Regions from separate parts of the Shewanella sp. KCT genome, predicted to be linked through region 3. Evidence: predicted binding sites of a transcription regulator. Region 3 holds the regulator's gene; each other region holds the start of a gene.

Region 1 (6,299 bases), on a different contig from region 3:
TGAGTTGTCTGTGGTCAGCATATTGCCTTGGGTGAACATCTTCTGGGTCGCCACCACCTTGGTACCCGCACCTATGTTCAGGCCGTTGGGTAGCTTAGTATTAGAGGCGCTGATCCCCCCCGCCTGGTTGACGGTTTGATAGAGCAAGTCTTCGAAAACGGCCCGGCTCTTCTTGTATCCAACTGTGCTCGCGTTCGCCACATTATTGGAGATCACCGAGATATCTGTTTGCTGGGCATCTAAGCCAGTCTTACTAATCCATAACGCCGGATGCATAATCTATCTCCTAACTAATGCGCATTAATGACGAAGAGGCTTGATCCATCTCTTCGGCGGTTTTCATCATCTTGACCTGCATCTCAAACTGACGCTGCAGATCGATTAAAGAGACCATCTCGTCGACAGCGTTGACATTGCTACCTTCGATGGCGCCACTCTCCACGGCAACATTGGGATCGGCCGGAGCGTTAACGCCAGACATTTGACGGAACAGACCATCCTCGCCACGCATCAGGTTTTGATTACCAGGGTTAACCAATTTGATACGGCCGACCTCCTCGATCACCTCAGCGGTTGAACCGAGCGGTCTGACCGAGATGGTGCCATCTTGGGCAATCTCGACCTTTTCGATAGGAAGGGGTAATACGATGGGACCGGCATCGCCCATAACAGGGTTGCCTCTGTCGTTACGCAGCAGGCCTGAAGTATCGAAACTCAGGCTGCCAGAGCGAGTGTAGGCCTCACCGCCATCGACGGCCTGCACGGCAATCCAACCGTCACCTTTCACCGCGATATCGAGATCCCGTCCCGTGGTCTTTATGGGACCGGCGGCAAAGTTGGCCGACGGGTTCTCTGTCATCGAAAACACCCGTGTCGGCAACCCTTCGCCAAAGGCCTGCATAGATCTGGCCTGTTCCAGATCCGACTTAAAGCCGTCGGTATTGGCATTGGCAAGGTTGTTGGCACGCACTGCCAGCGAATGCATATTCTGCTTGGCGCCACTCATGGCGACATAGAGTAATTTATCCACTTGCTGCTCCGTCAATGTTTCAACTAAAACTGTCTAATAACAGAACGAAGCAAACATCATGCCAAGCAATGGATTTGGTTAAGCAGGCGAAATCAAGCAGATAGAAATGAAGCTAAGAAAGGAAAGGAGAAGCGGCAAGAGAAGCGGAAATGTGTTGCCGCCAGGGCAACACATTTCACGAATTCCACTAAGCGGCTGCTTAACGGATCTGCAGTACTGTCTGCTGCAGGGTATTGTTCACTTCCAAGGTGCGCGAGTTCGCCTGGAAGTTCCGCTGGGCCGAAATAAGGTCCACCAGCTCAGTAGTCAGGTCGACATTCGACTGTTCCAGGGCCGATGAGCGAATGCTACCGAAGGTGCCGCTGTTGGCCTCACCCGCCAGTGCCGGGCCCGAGTCCAGGCTCTCCTTCCAGGAGGTGTTACCCACTTGAGTCAACCCCTGCTCGTTGGAGAAGCGCGCCAGGGCAACGCGCGCCAGCGGCACGGTCGAGCCATTACTGTAGCTGGCGTTAATCAAGCCATCGGCGCCCACTTCCACGTTGGTCAGACGACCAACCGTAGTACCGTCCTGGCTCAGCTCGGTCACCTCGAATGGCGAGGCATATTGCGTCGGGCTGTTAAAGTTCAGCGTAAGTGTCTGGGTGCCGTCTGTACCAGGCCCCAAGACATTTGCGCCGCTCACGCCCAACTGCTCAGTGGTTATAACGGCAGGATCGCTACCTGTGTAGGCACCGGTATCGTTAAACGAGAGCACAGAGCCTTTCCAGCCGCTGGCATTAACCGCACTGCCACTAGAGTCGGCCACGCCATCACCCGTGGTATCACGGCCATAGGTGCCCGCGGCGCCCGCCAGGTCCACTTGCTTGCCGTCTACCGCATAGAAGGCCACCCAGTTACTGGTGCCTGTGTAAGCCGCCTCGGGTGGACGCACGAAATAGGTGGTCAGAATATGTGGCTCACCCAGTGAGTCGTACATGGTGACCGAAGTCGAGTTGTTATAGGTATCGGGGTCATTCGGATTAAAGTTCGCCGGATCCAGCGTGCCCTCACCCGCGTTGAGGTTCATCTGAATGCCGATATTGTCTGTCTTCTGTGGGCTACCGGCAGTGTCAGGGATCTTCACAGGCTGCGTAGTTGTCAGACTCACAGAGGTCGAATTACCATCTTTGTCCACCGGGAAGGTCTGCAGGTAGTTGCCTGCTGAGTTCACCAGGTAACTGTCGGCATCGACCTTAAAGGCACCGGCGCGGGTGTAGGAGAGATCCTGCGAGCCCACTTCCGATGAAGTCACGAAGAAACCGCCGCCATTGATCGCCATATCCAGCGCGTTGCTGGTAAATTGCAGACTGCCCTGCTGGAATTGCTGCGCCACCTGAGCCGTGGTAACACCGCCACCGACAGTGGTCTTGCTGTTGGCAAAGATAGAGCTGGCATACACGTCGGCGAACTCGGCGCGCGACTCTTTAAAGCCTGTGGTGTTAACGTTAGCGATGTTATTCGCCGTGGTATTGAGATCTTTTTGCGCCGCCGCGATACCACTCAATGCAATGTTAAATGACATAAATCACCTCACTAAAAATTTGTTATCTGTTCTGGACCTAACTGCCCTAACGCTCTGCTTTGTCTAGGTTTCAGACACGGCCAGAACATCACCGAGTTTGATACCGCCTATGCCTCTCAAGTTGAGAATTGCGCCGGTACTTGCCGTTCCCAGCGAAACACTCGTCACGTGAGCGTAGGTCGATACGGCTAAATCTTCACTCTTACCATCTACCTTGCCCGATGCCTTAATGGAATAGTTACCACTGGCAACGGGTTCCCCATCCTTATCCAGTCCATCCCAGGAGACATCTATATTGCCGCCATCGCTACCATCGACGGTGAAGGTCTTCACCAGCTGGCCTTTCTCGTCTTCGATTCGCACGGTTATCGACTCGATGGGCTCAGGGGTACTGATCACCCCTTTGAGCACGGGATCTTCCGCCGAAATATGCCCGGTATCCGATGGGATCAACACCTTCTGCCCCACTAGCCCCGAGGCCTGCAACGCCTGGCTGGAGGTCATCACGGTATTGAGGTTAACTATCTCCTCGTTGAGCTTGGTGATGCCATCAACGGTAGAGAAAGACGCCATCTGGGCGATCATCTGATCGTTGTCCACCGGCTTAAAAGGATCCTGCATCGACAGCTGCTGACTGAGCAGAGAGAAGAAATCCTCCTGGGTCAGCTCCTGACTCTTGGCCTCAGGGATCGAGGACTCCTCTTGCAGACGCATGCTGTCGAGAAACGGATTTCCCGTGGTCTGGGTGGTTGCCTGACTGCTCGACGCCTGAGGCGTCACCGACTTGGCGCTCTGGGTCGAACTGGTTTGCGCAACCTGAGTATTTAACGGATTAACTAGGCTCACGACTTACCCCCTAGGAATTGCCAATGCGTAAGGTTTGCTGAAGCATAGATTTTGCCGCGTCGGCAACCTGTACGTTCATCTGGTAGGAACGAGAGGCCGAGATCATGTTGGCCATCTCCTCCATCACATTGACATTTGGCTTATAAATAAACCCATCGGCATCCGCTAACGGATGATCGGGTGAATACTCTTTCTGTAACGGCTTATCGCTCTCGACGATACCGGCCACCTTTACCGCCTGGCTGGTATTCTGCTGATGACTAGCCTTGGCCAGCTCGGCCTCGAAAACTGGGTGACGGGCGCGATAGGTCTTATCCACACTGCTGGAGACTGAATCGGCATTAGCGATGTTACTGGCAGTGGTATTTAGTCTGACCGACTGGGCCGACATGCCAGAGCCTGCCACATTGAAGATATTAAAAAGGCTCATAATTACGTTCCTTTAAGGGCTTTTTTCAGGCCGGAAAACTTACCGTCAAGAAAACCTAACGACATCTGATACTCGAGCGCATTCTGCATAAACTCTGACTGCTCCTGCTGAATATCCACCGTATTGCCATCACCAGTATCGGGCTGATTTGGCACCCGATAGCTAATGTGCTGCTGGGAAAGCGCCGCTAAATCGAAGTGTTTTTCGTTGCTACGGCTCATCGCCAGCCCGCTTTGGGCCGTGCGCGCCGCCTGCAGCGCCTTATCAAAATCCAGGTCTTTCGCCTTGTAATGGGGCGTATCGGCATTGGCGATATTTGACGAGATCACCTCGGCACGCGCCGAACGTATCCCCAAGGTATACTGATGTATCCCCAATGCCTTATCGAAACTAATCGCCATAAAATTGCCTCCACACACGAATGCCATAAACAAAGCAATACTTGTGCCAATAAAATCCGTTATGGGTAACTTGCTAAGGCAAAGCAGATATAGAAATGGCAGGCATAAAAAATGCCAGCGATTGCTGGCATTTAAAACTTGATTGCGAACTCAGAGGGTTAGCCCCTTCAAGAGCTTAGTCTGTGACCTTAGGTCCGCTTCTGGTAATAGATCCCTGGGTTACACCTCACCATATCAAACTCGTCGGTCAGACCGGCAATCGACTCCGAGGCCCCCAGAAACAGTATCCCCTTGGGATTGAGGGCGGCAGCAAATTGCCGCAATATCTTGGCCTTTGCCTCTGGGGCAAAATAGATCAGCACGTTGCGGCAAAATATGATGTCAAACTTACCCAGCAAGGTGTAACTCTCGAGCAGGTTGTGCGCCCTAAAATTCACCAAACGCTTGACGTTTGCCTTCACCACCATGGAGCCACTCCCCGTGGGTTCAAAAAACTGGCGTTTGCGCTCCTCGGACAGACCTCGCCCCAAGGCGAGGTTGTCATATTCGGCCGCCTTACAGCGCTCTAACATGGAGGGGGAGAGATCAGTAGCCAGAATCGTCGCACTGCCGGGCAAGGCGCCAGGCTTGCGCTGCTGATATTCCAAGATGGTCATGGCTAGCGAATAGGGTTCCTGCCCCGACGAGCAAGCGGCCGACCAGATCTTCAGCGGCCGTCCCAGGCGGGCGTACTCGGGTAACAGGTTATTGGCTAACAGCTCGAAGGGATAGCGATCACGAAACCACAAGGTTTCATTGGTGGTCATGGCGTCGATCACCTCGGCACGAAGTTGCCGCTCGGTGGGCTTCATCGAATGTTTAACCACTTCAGATAATGAGGGAAGGTTATATTTCCCCATCAGAGGCGCGAGTCGACTACGAACCAAATATTGCTTATTGTCGCCCAACACAATACCGCTGTGTTGTTCCAGAAATAATTTAAATTGGTTGTACTCGGCTTCGGCAAGTGATTTATTCGGCACCTTGATATCCCAATATCAAAAAAGAAAACAGGCTACAACATACACTATAGCAAGCGTTACAGAGGTCAGCGTTATACATTAGCTAACTCACTGATACAAGCCCAAACTTAGCAAATTTAGGCTCAGGCCCTACTTAGTACAAATTACAAACTAAGATGCTTATTCACCGCCGCCGCTAATTCGTCAGGATTAAATTTCGCGATAAAGTCATTAGCGCCCACCTTCTCCACCATGGCCTGGTTAAATACGCCACTGAGCGAGGTATGCAGCACCACCTTAATGTCTTTCAATTTAGGGTTATCGCGGATCTCTGCCGTCAGGGTATAACCGTCCATTTCCGGCATCTCGATATCGGAAATGATCAGCGGGATCTCATGGGCCACGTTATCCATCTCGGCGGCGACGCTTACCAGCTTATCTAAGGCCTCGCGGCCATCTTTAGCTGTATCTATCTGCAGGCTCAAAGATTCCAGGGCACGAATGATCTGCTTGCGCGCCACAGCCGAATCGTCGATCACCATGATGTGATAGTGACGGTCTCTGTCTATAGTTAGCTGCTCGTCGACTTCTTGGCTGATCTGAGTCTTCACCGGCGAGATCTCATCGAGGATTTTCTCAACATCGAGGATCTCTACCAGCTCCCCCTCAATCTCGGTCACGGCGGTCAGGTAGGAGTAGCGGCCCGCGCCTTGCGGCGGTGGCATGATCGCCTCCCAGTTCATGTTGATGATGCGCTCGACCGACTTAACCAAGAAGCCCTGTACACTGCGGTTGTACTCGGAGATGATGATAAAGCAGCCTTCGGTATCTTCTATCGGTCTGCCGCCAGTAGCCGCGCTGAGATCGATCACCGAAATGGTCTGGCCGCGAATATGGGCCACTCCCCTCACGTAGGGATTGAGCTTAGGCAGGCCAGTCAGTGGCGGGCACTGCAGCACCTCTTTCACCTTAAATACGTTAATGCCAAACCTTTGCCGCCCGTTTAACTTAAACAGCAATAGCTCTAAGC
Region 2 (6,299 bases), on a different contig from region 3:
CCTTTTCATATTAAACCTACGCTGATGAGGGCACCGTAAGATCTATCATAAAGTAGGCTTTTTCATTTTGCCCCACGCAAAGCGTTACAAAATATTAACAATCACTGAGATTCTGGCGGATCGACCTGAATATAGAGCTGTTGAGGATTTGCGCCCTTGGTTTGATACAGATAGGGGCGATAGAACATCGCGCCGCAACGATAGTAGGCATAAGGCGACTTAAACAACACGCAGCCCAGGGGCAGACTCTGTAATATCCGGATCTGCTGCTGCAAACGCAGGGATTCCCGCCACTCAAAGTCCTGCTGCACCTTGTCGCGCACCGCGAAGGCATCGAAGGGGTCGCTCGACTTACGCACCACCACCTGGCCCGCCTGCAACTGAATTGAGACCAGCAACGAAAACAACACCCAGAGAGACTGCTTCATGTTAGCGCTCCTCACACCACACTTTTCGATAGCATAATACTAAAGACAGGGTCCGCACCATGAGGTACGGACCCTATTAATTCTACTATCAGTTTTGGCAATCTGTTTTGACTAGCGGTTAGCTGGCACTCTTGAGTGAGACAAACTCTGGGTAAGCATCTATGCCGCAATCCGATGCATCCATACCGTTGTACTCTTCCTCTTCCGAGACACGGATCCCCATGGTGATCTTGAGGATATACCAGGCCGCGAAGGAAACCCCGAATACCCAGGCGAAGATGACCGAGGCGCCATAGAGCTGACCCAAGACTGTCGCATCGGCATTTGACAGCGGCACCAGCATCACACCGAACAGGCCGGCAACACCATGCACCGAAATCGCCCCGACAGGATCGTCAATCTTGACTCTGTCGAACATCACGATGGAAAAGACCACCAGACCGCCGGCCACCATGCCGATAACCCCGGCCAGAGGCAGTGATGGCGACAAAGGATCTGCGGTGATCGCCACCAGGCCCGCCAATGCGCCGTTTAAGATCATGGTCAAGTCCGCCTTACCCCATACCATCTTACACACCACCAGGGCAGAGACGGCGCCGAAGGCGGCTGCAGAGTTGGTGTTAACGAAGATCTTCGCCACCGCCGACGCGTTCTCGGCATCAGACACCAAAAGCTGAGAGCCACCGTTAAAGCCGAACCAACCCATCCACAATATGAACATGCCTAAGGTTGCCATCGGCAGGTTAGAACCAGGGATAGGATTCACCTGACCGTTAGGGCCATACTTGCCCTTACGAGCGCCGAGTAACAAGACGCCCGAGATAGCCGCGGCCGCGCCCGCCATGTGTACTATGCCACTACCGGCGAAGTCGACAAACCCAGCCTCAGAGAGGAAACCGCCGCCCCAGGTCCAGTAGCCTTCGACAGGATAGATAACCCCAGTCATCACCACTGAGAAGATCAGGAAGGCCCACAGCTTCATACGCTCGGCAACGGCGCCAGAGACGATAGACATAGCGGTCGCCACAAACACCACCTGGAAGAAGAAATCCGATTCCAACGCGTGATCGGCATCGCTTGCCTGAGCACCAATGAGGCTGGCGAACGATGGCAACCAGCCACCCTCGGCATTATCCACATACATGATGTTGTAACCCACCACCAGATACATGATACAGGCGATGGAGTAGAGACAGACGTTCTTGGTTAAGATCTCTGTGGTGTTCTTGGAGCGCACCAGACCCGCTTCCAACATGGCAAACCCGGCTGCCATCCACATCACTAGCGCGCCTGAGATCAAGAAATAAAAGGTGTCGAGAGCAAACTTCAACTCAGATACTGTCGCACCTAGTGTTACTAACTCTTCCATTGGAATTCCCCCTTAAAGTGCTTCGTTATCGAGTTCGCCGGTACGGATACGGATCACCTGATCGAGATCCGTCACGAAAATCTTGCCGTCGCCTATCTTGCCCGTATGCGCCGCAGCGACGATTGACTCGATAAGGTGATCGACGTTTTCAGCCTTAGTGGCGATATCCAGTTTGACCTTAGGCAGAAAATCCACCTGGTATTCGGCGCCACGATAGAGCTCTGTATGGCCTTTCTGACGTCCGAACCCCTTCACCTCGGTCACCGTCATCCCCTCAATCCCCAACCCTGCAATGGCTTCTCGCACATCATCGAGTTTGAATGGCTTGATTATTGCGCTGATTAATTTCATTACCGCCTCCGACTCATCTTAGTATTCTTGCTGATGCCAAAGGCAATTCAATCATCAGGCCAATATTACAAAACCTTAACATTCATAAACTTAGTAATAACGACGCCCTTCATGCTGCATATAAATGCACCAATTAGGTGCGACTATGCACAGAGCGCACAAAAATAGCGCAGTCGCCTATTCGACTTATGACGGATTGGGTGGCGAAATTATCCGGGTATGATGGAGTCATCACCCATAGAGGAGCGCCCTATGTTGCAACCACAGGAATGTGTACTCATCATCGTCGATGTTCAGGGAAAGCTGGCCACCCTGATGCACCAGGCTGAGGAACTCGAAACCCGGCTCACCACACTGATAAAGGCGGCCGAGCTGTTTGATATCCCTGTCGTCTGGCTGGAGCAGCTGCCCGATAAGCTGGGGGTCACTAGCCCGGCATTGGCCGAGCTGCTTACGCCTCATTATCAGCCTATCCCTAAGGCTCATTTTAGCGGCTGGCACGCCGAGTCCTTCAGGCAGGCACTGCAGCAGTATGGCAGGCCCAAGGTGTTGCTCGCGGGCATAGAGACCCACATCTGCGTCTACCAGACCTGCCGGGATCTGCTGGACAACGAATATGAGGTGCACTTGGTGACCGATGCCGTCTCCTCGCGAACCGAGGCCAATAAGCAGTTAGGCTGTGAGATGATGACCCAGAACGGCGCCTTGCTGACCAATAGCGAGTCTTTATTATTCGAGTTACAGGCAGAGGCTAGTGGCGACAGATTCCGGGCCCTGCTGAAGATGATAAAGTAGTGACGAAATAAAGCGGTGAAAATATAAGATCGTGCAAGTATAAAGTCGTGAAGATATAAAAAAGCCCCGGATAACCGGGGCTTTTACTATGCAGGGGGGGAGAAATTAGTAAGTTGCTTCGCGCTTCTTAGCTTCGGCATCCCACTTAGGCAGTACAGTCTTCTTGAACTCTGCCTTGTCGGCATTCAACTTGTTCATGTCCATACCCAGTGCAGCTTGCGCCTTGGCCTTGGTGGAAACATCTGGGAAGGCGATAGGTTGCTTAACACCTTTAGCTGCTAGCAGTTGCGCTAGTTTGACGCGTGCATCACCAGCCTTATCTACCGCAGTACCTAGGATGCGTAGCGCTTCGTCAGCTGCGTGAGCCGCAACACCGTGAGAGGCGGTTGCATAGTCCCAGCGCCATTGTGCGTGACGAATATCCATTAAGATTGGCTTCATTTCAGCTTCAGTTGCACCCGCATCCCAAGCCGCTTTAGCTTCGAAGTGCGCCTTAACTAGCTGAGACTCGGCACGTGCCTTAAGGTCAGCAACCTTAACTTTGCGCTCTTTAGTCAGGTTAACCATGAACTCTTTGCTTTGAGTATGACAAGTCGCACAAGTCTCTTCGAAGCGGTCGAATGGGTTACCTACCTTGTGGTCGGTAAACTTACGGCCTTCAGCATTCTTCACCTTAGGCATATGACAGTCAGTACAGGTAACGTTGTTCTTACCGTGTACGCCTAGCTGCCAAGTTTCATAACCAGGGTGCTGTGCTTTCAGCATAGGCGTCTTAGATACGGCGTGAGTCCAGTCTTTGAACTCCATGTTGTCGTAGTAGACTTCCATCTGCTCAACAGTTGTGCCCATATCCCAAGGGAACTTAACAAAACCTTTGCGATCTTTGGTCTTCTCGAAGTAGTACTCTACGTGACACTGACCACACACCATAGACTGCTTGTCTTTCTTAGAAGCCTTGTCAAATGGCGTGCCTAATGTCGCCATGGCGCGCTCGGCGAATGGACGAGACATACGTAGTTTAGAAGAGCCTTTCTCGTGACAGTCAGAACAACCGATAGTGTTCACGATTTCTGCGCCGCCTTTGTACCACTTACCAGTGAAGTAGCCATCTTCGCCCTGCTCCTCGATCACGCGAGGCACGTCTGGGCTCTTACATGACCAACATGCCATTGGCATTGGACCATCTTCGGCAGACTTAGGCGCACCGGTACGCAGTGTATTGCGTACATCGGTTACCGCATACATATGACCACGAGGTGCATTGTAATCTTTGGCGAAGCCGTAACCTGCCCACAACACAACCAAGCTAGGCACTTCTTCAAGCATATCGACAACTTCTTTGCTTTCGGCGGTGTCATGCCAGCTGTTGTACTGCTTAGAAAACTTATCTTTGTAGACTTCGTTACGTGGCTCAGTCTTGTCACTTGCCATCACGCCGGTAGCCATCAGGCCAGCGGCGACCAAAGCACTCAGTGCAAAGGTTTTTGTAGTTAATGTTCTCACCATCTCATCTCCGTGTTACTTTTTATAGTAGTCTTAAAAACCACAACATCTCCAAGGCCAAAGTTAGTCCCTTAACCCCGTTAAAAATATACCCCTTATGGGGTATCCGAGTTAAAACTTGAGGCAGATCATAATGTGAATGTGTTGTTGGTCACATTTTTATCACCTTGTTAATTTTATCAGCAATTGCTAAACAAGTATCATATTCCAAATTTCCGATTTTTCCCTATAATTTAATGAGTTCTAATACATGAAGAAAGGCAGCCTCACCTCCACCATATTAAGGTTAATGCTGGCCTTAATTTTACTTTCCAGTGGACTCGCCACCTTCGCCATAGCTAATTTGGCTTATAGCCTGGGAGACGCCAGAGCCATCAACGCCTCCGGCTCGCTGCGAATGCAGAGTTACCGTCTGATGTTTTACGCCAACTCCGGCAGCGAGGGAGCCGACGACAAAATTAGAGAGTTTGAGGCCACCCTCCACTCGGATGCGCTGAAACGCTCACTCGACTGGATGACGCCGGACGATCTCGCCTCCCAATACCTGTTGGTTATCCAGAAGTGGCAGGTGATGAAGCAGTATATCGAAGAGGAGAACTCCCGCCTCTATGTCTCCGCCCTCAAAGATTTCGTCGACACCATAGATCTCTTCGTGCTGGAAACCGAGGAATTCGCTGCCTTCAAGCTCAAGCTCCTGGCCGCCAGCCAGATCACCGGCCTGGGGCTCATGTTACTGATCGCCTTCTTCGCCGTACGCTTTACCAAGCGTAAGGTGGTAACTCCCCTCAATCAGTTGATGGAGTCGGCCAACACCATCTCTAAGGGGGAGTTCGATGTCACCATGCCAGACAGCGAATATATCGAGCTCAGCTCGCTCAGCAACGCGCTGGCCACCAGTGCCAGAGAACTTTCGACCCTCTACAACAACCTGGAAAATCAGGTCAAAGAGAAGACCTTCGCCCTCACCCGCGCCAACAACGAGCTCAAGTTACTCTACGACAACCTAGTGATGCTGCACTCGGGCAAGCTGGAGATCAGCACCCTGAAACAGGCGCTGAATCAGCTCAGGGCCCATGAACCCAACAGCTTCCTGCGCCTGGTGATCGCCCAGGATGACAAAGAGAAGCTCTACATAGATGCCGACGGCGGCTGGCCCATCGCCTCGCGCAGCCAGACCCGTTTCCCGCTAAAATTTGCCGACAACGAACTGGGCTATCTTGAGGTCACTGCCCTGGGTGAGATCAATCATCCCCTGTTCGAGAACTTCGCCATCATGCTAGCCCGCTCAATCGTCATCTATAACGCCGGCGAGCAGCGCCAGCAGCTGGCACTGATGGAGGAGCGCGGCGTGATCGCCCGCGAGCTGCACGACTCTCTGGGTCAGCTACTCTCGTTTCTCAAGATCCAGGTCAACCTGCTCTCCAAGGGGCTGGACAGCCAGTGCCGCAGCCCTCAGGTAGAGGAACAGCTCAAGGAGATCAACGAAGGAGTCAACACCGCCTATGTACAGCTGCGTGAACTGCTGTCTACCTTCCGCCTGACCATTAAAGATCCCAACCTCAATCATGCGATCGAGATGATGCTCGACCAGCTCAGGGGACAAACCACGGCCAAGATCACCCTGGAAGACAAGCTGCCGATCCAGCTGCTCGGTGCTCACCAACACATTCATGTGCTGCAGCTTACCCGTGAGGCGACCCTCAACGCCATTAAGCATGCCCAGGCGGATCATATTCATATCTGTTGCACCCGCAGCGGTAACAACGTCAAGATCAGCATCAGCGACGACGGCGTCGGCCTGGAGAAGCTCAAGGAGAGGGATCAACATTTTGGCATAGGAATCATGCATGAAC
Region 3 (6,299 bases):
TCTTGGGCTGCCGCCCATGTTGATTGGCCTCACCATAGTCGCCATGGGCAGCTCGGCCCCGGAAATGTTTGTGGCAGCCACCGCCTCCCTCGAAGGCATGACAGACACCGCCATAGGGAATGTACTGGGCTCCAACGTCGCCAACATCACGCTGATCCTGGGGATCACCGCCCTATTAGGCGCAATCTCGGTAAGCTCACAGACACTCAAGCGAGAAATCCCTATGATGCTAGGTGCTACGGCGCTGGCGGGTTACTTCCTCCACGATGGTCAGCTGACCCGCATCGAGGGTCTGGTGCTATTGGCACTCTTCTTTGCCCTCATGGGTTATCTGATCTGGCATGCCATCGTCAACAAGGAGAAGGATCCCCTAATCGACGAGGCCGAGAGCGAGGTGCCTAAAGATGTGCCTACGCCTAAGGCGATCCTCTGGCTGGTGATTGGCCTTGTGCTGCTGCCCCTGTCTGCCGACTGGATGGTGCAGGGCGCCGTGGGTATCGCCAAGGCCTTCCATATGTCAGACTTAGTCATAGGCCTGACCATTATCGCCGTCGGTACCAGCCTGCCTGAACTGGCGGCCTGTGTGGCGGGCGTATTAAAGAAAGAGGACGACCTTGCCATAGGCAACGTGGTCGGCTCGAACCTGTTTAACATTCTTGCGGTACTGGCGCTGCCCGCCCTTATCGCCCCTGGCGCGGTAGATGCCGCCGCCAGCAGTCGCGACTTTTATATGGTGATGGCAACCAGCGTTGCCCTGGCCATACTGATTTTATTAACCGGCAAGGCCCGCCAACTACGCCCCTGGCATGGCGGTGTGTTATTAGCGACTTTTATCGCGTACCAAGTCACGCTTTTCCTATCCTAATAACGTTTAGGCCGACAAAATAGAGAGAACAAGATGGTAGATGCAGATCAATTACGTCAATGGGGACGCAAGGTTATCGATACCGAGCGCAACGCGCTGGACAACCTGTATCAATATGTCGACTCGAGTGAATTTGCCAAGGCCTGCCAACTGATCCTCGCCTGCACCGGCAAGGTTATCGTGATGGGCATGGGCAAATCCGGCCACATAGGTAACAAGATCTCGGCCACCCTGGCCAGCACAGGCACCCCTGCCTTCTTCGTCCACCCCGGCGAGGCCAGCCATGGCGACCTGGGCGTGCTGAGCGAGAACGATATCGTGCTCGCCATCTCCAACTCGGGCGAGGCCAGCGAAATTTTAACCCTGATGCCTGTTATCAAGCGCATGGGGCTGCCTGTCATCGCGGTGACGGGCAAACCTGAGTCCAATATGGCCAAGCATTCGGTCGTTCATCTGTGTATCGAGGTACCGGAAGAGGCCTGCCCGCTCGGACTGGCGCCCACCTCGAGCACCACGGCGACGCTCGTCATGGGCGACGCCCTGGCGGTAGCCCTGCTGCAAGCCAGAGGCTTCACCAAAGATGATTTCGCCCTCTCCCACCCCGGCGGTAGCCTGGGACGCAAGCTGCTGCTCAAGGTGAGCGACGTGATGCACAAGGGTGATGACTTGCCTCTGGTGGCCGAAGATATCTGTATCACAGAGGCCCTGTATGAGATCTCCAAGAAGGGGCTGGGCATGACAGGCGTGGTCAACAACCAGGGCCTGCTGGTCGGTATCTTCACCGACGGCGACCTGCGCCGGGTGATAGATGCCGAAATCAACCTGCGCAAGACCTCCATCTCAGAGGTGATGACCCATGGCTGCGTCACCGTCAGCGAAGGCATCTTAGCCGCCCAGGCCCTCAAGGTGATGGACGAGAAAGAGATCAACGGCCTGATTGTCACCGACGAGCAGCAGAAGCCGATTGGTGCACTCAACATGCTGGACATGGTCAAGGCGGGGGTGATCTAACATGGCACATCAAGGTTTCTACGGCCCGATAACCGACGCTGTCTGGCAAAAAGCCAAACAGATCAAGCTCTTGATCTGCGACGTCGACGGCGTGTTTTCCGATGGTCTGGTCTATATGAGTAACTCGGGCGACGAACTCAAGACCTTCCATACCCGCGACGGCTATGGCGTCCGCTCGCTGCTGACCAGCGATATTCCGGTGGCCATCATCACGGGGCGCAAGTCGCAGATAGTGGAAGATCGCATGACGGCCCTGGGTATCACCCACATCTACCAGGGGGTTGACAACAAACTCGAGCCTTATCAGGAGCTGCTTAACCTCTATAAGGTGACGCCAGAGGAAGTTGCTTATATCGGCGATGACATGGTGGATCTGCCCGTGATGGAGCAGGTTGGCCTGTCTGTGTGCGTGGCCGACGGTCATCCCTATGTGCGCCAACACGCCGACATGGTTACCCATATCAAGGGCGGCCACGGCGCGCTGCGTGAACTGACGGATCTCATCCTGCTCAGCCAGGATAAGTTTGCCTCAGCCCACGGAATGAGCATATGAACAGAGTCACGCTGGCGATCATCGCCTTCTTCGGCACAGCACTGATCCTCTATTGGCAGGTTCAGTCGAAAAAGGGCAGCGAAGAGCTGGCCCTGGATAATGTCGATCGTCCCGACTACATAGTCCGGGATCTCAAGAGCGTGCAATACAATGATGAGGGTGGTATCAACAGTCGCGTATCGGCCAGTCACATGGAACACTACGCCGAACGCAACCAGACCTACTTTACCCAGCCCATCTATCTGGTCTACCCCGACAACGGCGATGCCCAGTGGCGCCTGAGATCCACCAAGGGCACACTGGACAAAAATAGCGGACGGGTCACCCTGGAAAATAATGTTATCATTGATGCCATTAGCCCAGAGGAACCGATTCAGACCATAGAGACCACCTATCTGGAGCTGGATCTCAATACTATGATTATGACATCCGACAGAAGCATTCGGATCACAGGGCGTGATTTTCTCATCACGGGGGAAGGCTTATATGCCGATCTCAACGCCCAAAATATCAAACTGACGAGTCAGGTAGAAGGAACATATGAAACTAAATAGCCTTATTCTTGCGGGCCTGCTGCCCCTGGTCAGTATTGGCGCCCATGCCAAGGTGAACGACCTGCTGCAAGAGGTTAAGATCTCAGCCGCCAGCCAGGAAGCCGACATTAAGAACAACCAGATCATCTTCCACGGTCCGGTCGAGGTCACCCAAGGCTCTATCAAGATATTGGCCAGTGAGCTGCGTGCCTTCAGCAAAGAGAAGAACAGCGGCAAGATACTGATCGCTACCGGCAACCCGGCCACCTACTCTCAGGTGATGGAAGATGGCCGCCCCGCCTCGGCCAGCGCCAAGGAGATCCGCTACGAGCTTTCCAGCCGCACCCTGACACTGATCGGCGACGCCACCCTGGAACAGGAAGGCAGCCAAGTCACGGGTTCGCAGATCCGCTACAACATAGAGCAGCAACAGCTGATCGCCGAGAGCACAGGCAAAGACAGAGTGATCACCATCATTCAGCCTGAGAACTATCAGGAACAGATCCAGCCAGAGCAGAAGCCCGAGAAGAAACCAGAACAGGAAAAACAATGACAGACCTGATCTTGAAGGCGGAGAACCTCGCCAAGAGCTATAAGAGTCGTGCCGTTGTCCAAGACGTGAGCCTCACGGTAAAGACCGGGCAGATCGTCGGCCTGTTGGGGCCAAACGGCGCCGGCAAGACCACTACCTTTTACATGGTCGTCGGCCTGGTACAGAGCGACAAGGGCCGCATCTTTATCGACGATGACGACCTGACGCTAGACCCCATGCACCTACGCGCCCGCAAAGGCATAGGCTACCTGCCTCAGGAAGCCAGTATCTTCCGTAAGCTCTCGGTGCGGGACAACATCATGGCCGTGCTCCAGACCCGCAGCGATCTTAATAACGATGGCCGCGAAGAGGAGCTGGAACACCTGCTGGAAGAGTTTCATATTACCCATATCCGTGACAGCCACGGCATGGCGCTCTCGGGCGGTGAACGTCGCCGGGTGGAGATCGCCAGAGCGCTGGCCGCCAACCCTAAGTTTATTCTTCTCGACGAGCCGTTCGCCGGGGTCGATCCCATCTCGGTAATCGACATCAAGAAGATCATTGAGCAGCTCAAGAATCGCGGCCTGGGGGTGTTGATCACCGACCATAACGTGCGCGAAACATTAGATGTCTGTGAGAAAGCCTATATCGTCAGCCATGGTAATCTGATCGCCGAGGGCACACCCGCCGAAATCTTAGACAACCAGCAAGTACGAGCAGTGTACTTAGGTGAACAATTCAAGCTATAGTTAATCTTATAATGGGGCCACAGAGGAAAAACCACGCGTTAATTGTGGCCTTAGGAACTATCCGATATATTTGTCCGGCACATATAGCCAGAGCTTTCTCATTTTATAATTAGAAACAAGGGAATAGCAGTACGATGAAAGCGTCACTTCAGCTCAAAATGGGTCAGCATCTCACCATGACGCCCCAGCTACAGCAGGCCATACGTCTGTTGCAGTTGTCGTCATTAGAGTTGCAGCAGGAGATCCAGCAGGCATTAGAATCCAACCCGCTACTGGAGTTGGATGAAGAGCAGGAGAGCGCCAGCATCGAGCTGCAAGACGATAGCGTCAGCGACAGCTTCGACAGCAAGTACGACGACAAGATAGAGCTGGATTCGAGCCAGGATAACTCAGGGGTCGAGACCTCAGATGCCCTGACTCAAGACTCTATGCCTGACGAGCTGCCGGTGGATACCACCTGGGATGAGGTCTACACCGCCTCGCCAAACTCAAGCTCGGGCGCCATGCGCGACGACGACATGCCTTTTCAGGGCGAGACCAGCGAAGGTCTGTATGAACACCTGGAATGGCAGAAGAACCTGACCCCTTTTTCCGATAACGACCTGGCCATCGCTACCGCCATCATCGACGCTATCGACGAGCGCGGTTACCTCACCCAGACCTGTGAAGATATTCTCGAGGCCATGGGCGACCCTGAGATCGAACTCGACGAGGTCGAGGCGGTGCTCAAACGGGTACAACACTTCGACCCTATTGGCGTGGCGGCCCGCGACCTCAGCGAATGTCTGACGATCCAGCTGGCCCAATACAGTGACGACACGCCGCACATCGCTAACGCCCGCATGCTGATCAAGGAACACCTGGATCTCATCGCCGGACGCGACTTCCGCCTGCTGATGCGCAAGACCAAGCTCAAGGAAGATGAGCTGAGGGATGCCATCGCCCTGATCCAGACCCTGAATCCCCGTCCAGGGCTCGCCATCACCGCCAGCCGCGACGAGTACGTGATCCCAGATGTGACCGTCACCAAGAAGAAGGGACGCTGGGTAGTCGAGCTCAACCCAGACAGCATGCCCAAGATCAACGTCAACCAACAGTATGCCGCCATGGCCCGCAGCACTAAGAGTCAGGCGGACGGCCAGTTTATTCGCGGTCACCTGCAGGAAGCCAAATGGTTCCTCAAGAGCCTGGAGAGTCGCAACGAGACCCTGCTCAAGGTGACCAACTGTATCGTCGACTTCCAGCAAGGTTTCTTCGAATTTGGCGAAGAGGCGATGAAGCCCATGGTACTGAACGACATCGCCGAGGCGGTGGAGATGCATGAATCCACCATCTCACGTGTGACCACGCAAAAATATATGCATACCCCGAGAGGGATCTTCGAGCTTAAATATTTCTTCTCCAGTCACGTCGGTACCGACGATGGCGGAGAGTGCTCTTCAACAGCAATACGTGCCTTCATCAAGAAGCTGGTTGCTGCGGAAAACCAGAAAAAGCCATTGAGCGACAGCAAGATGGCTCAACTCTTGGCCGAACAGGGTATTAAGGTGGCTAGACGCACCATTGCCAAGTATCGCGAGGCAATGCTTATACCGCCCTCGAATCAGCGCAAGAGCTTATAAAACAAACCTGGAAACTGGAGGACTATCTTTATGCAAATAAACCTGACTGGGCACCATATCGAGATCACCCAATCTCTACGAAGCTACATCGAAGAGAAATTCACAAAGCTTGAACGTCATTTCGATCAGATCAATAATGTGCACGTTGTATTAAATGTCGAAAAGTTGCAACAGAAGGTTGAGGCAAAGTTACATCTCCGTGGCGGAGAAGTGTTCGCAACATCCGAACATGCGGACATGTATGCCGCGATAGACTCCCTGATTGACAAACTCGATCGTCAGGTCATTAAACACAAAGAGAAGCTTACTAAACATTAACGATGGAACTGAGTACCATCCTGCGGCCGGAGTGCACCACCTGCGCCACTCCGGGCAGTAAGAAAAAGGTACTGGAGCTTATCAGCGACTTAGCCGCTGTCCAGTACCCCACCCTC

Evidence for each region. Region 3 encodes sigma-54, which starts transcription at its own class of promoters, with help from an activator protein. Its sites were predicted from a motif close to GTTGGCACGNNNNTNGNNT; they were not measured.
Region 1: the regulator sigma-54 is predicted to act here: its motif matches at 4,301-4,319, upstream of flgB (flagellar basal body rod protein FlgB).
Region 2: the regulator sigma-54 is predicted to act here: its motif matches at 2,194-2,212, upstream of AYI87_RS17220 (P-II family nitrogen regulator).

What each region holds. Positions count from the first base shown of each region.
Region 1 covers NZ_LVDJ01000017.1:29,688-35,986, reverse strand. Annotated here, with positions in the region: gene flgG (flagellar basal-body rod protein FlgG) at 1-276, opposite strand, end outside; gene flgF (flagellar basal-body rod protein FlgF) at 287-1,030, opposite strand; gene flgE (flagellar hook protein FlgE) at 1,230-2,591, opposite strand; gene flgD (flagellar hook assembly protein FlgD) at 2,655-3,437, opposite strand; gene flgC (flagellar basal body rod protein FlgC) at 3,448-3,867, opposite strand; gene flgB (flagellar basal body rod protein FlgB) at 3,870-4,268, opposite strand; gene AYI87_RS18745 (CheR family methyltransferase) at 4,457-5,296, opposite strand; gene AYI87_RS18740 (chemotaxis protein CheV) at 5,434-6,299, opposite strand, start outside.
Region 2 covers NZ_LVDJ01000014.1:1,219-7,517, forward strand. Annotated here, with positions in the region: gene AYI87_RS17205 (tetratricopeptide repeat protein) at 1-9, opposite strand, end outside; gene AYI87_RS17210 (hypothetical protein) at 102-428, opposite strand; gene AYI87_RS17215 (ammonium transporter) at 547-1,797, opposite strand; gene AYI87_RS17220 (P-II family nitrogen regulator) at 1,810-2,148, opposite strand; gene AYI87_RS17225 (hydrolase) at 2,401-2,943, shown strand; gene nrfA (ammonia-forming nitrite reductase cytochrome c552 subunit) at 3,049-4,449, opposite strand; gene narQ (nitrate/nitrite two-component system sensor histidine kinase NarQ) at 4,697-6,299, shown strand, end outside.
Region 3 covers NZ_LVDJ01000008.1:161,507-167,805, reverse strand. Annotated here, with positions in the region: gene AYI87_RS21240 (calcium/sodium antiporter) at 1-865, shown strand, start outside; gene AYI87_RS21235 (KpsF/GutQ family sugar-phosphate isomerase) at 899-1,876, shown strand; gene kdsC (3-deoxy-manno-octulosonate-8-phosphatase KdsC) at 1,878-2,429, shown strand; gene lptC (LPS export ABC transporter periplasmic protein LptC) at 2,426-2,983, shown strand; gene lptA (lipopolysaccharide transport periplasmic protein LptA) at 2,970-3,515, shown strand; gene lptB (LPS export ABC transporter ATP-binding protein) at 3,512-4,243, shown strand; gene AYI87_RS13105 (RNA polymerase factor sigma-54) at 4,378-5,865, shown strand; gene hpf (ribosome hibernation promoting factor) at 5,896-6,183, shown strand; gene ptsN (PTS IIA-like nitrogen regulatory protein PtsN) at 6,186-6,299, shown strand, end outside.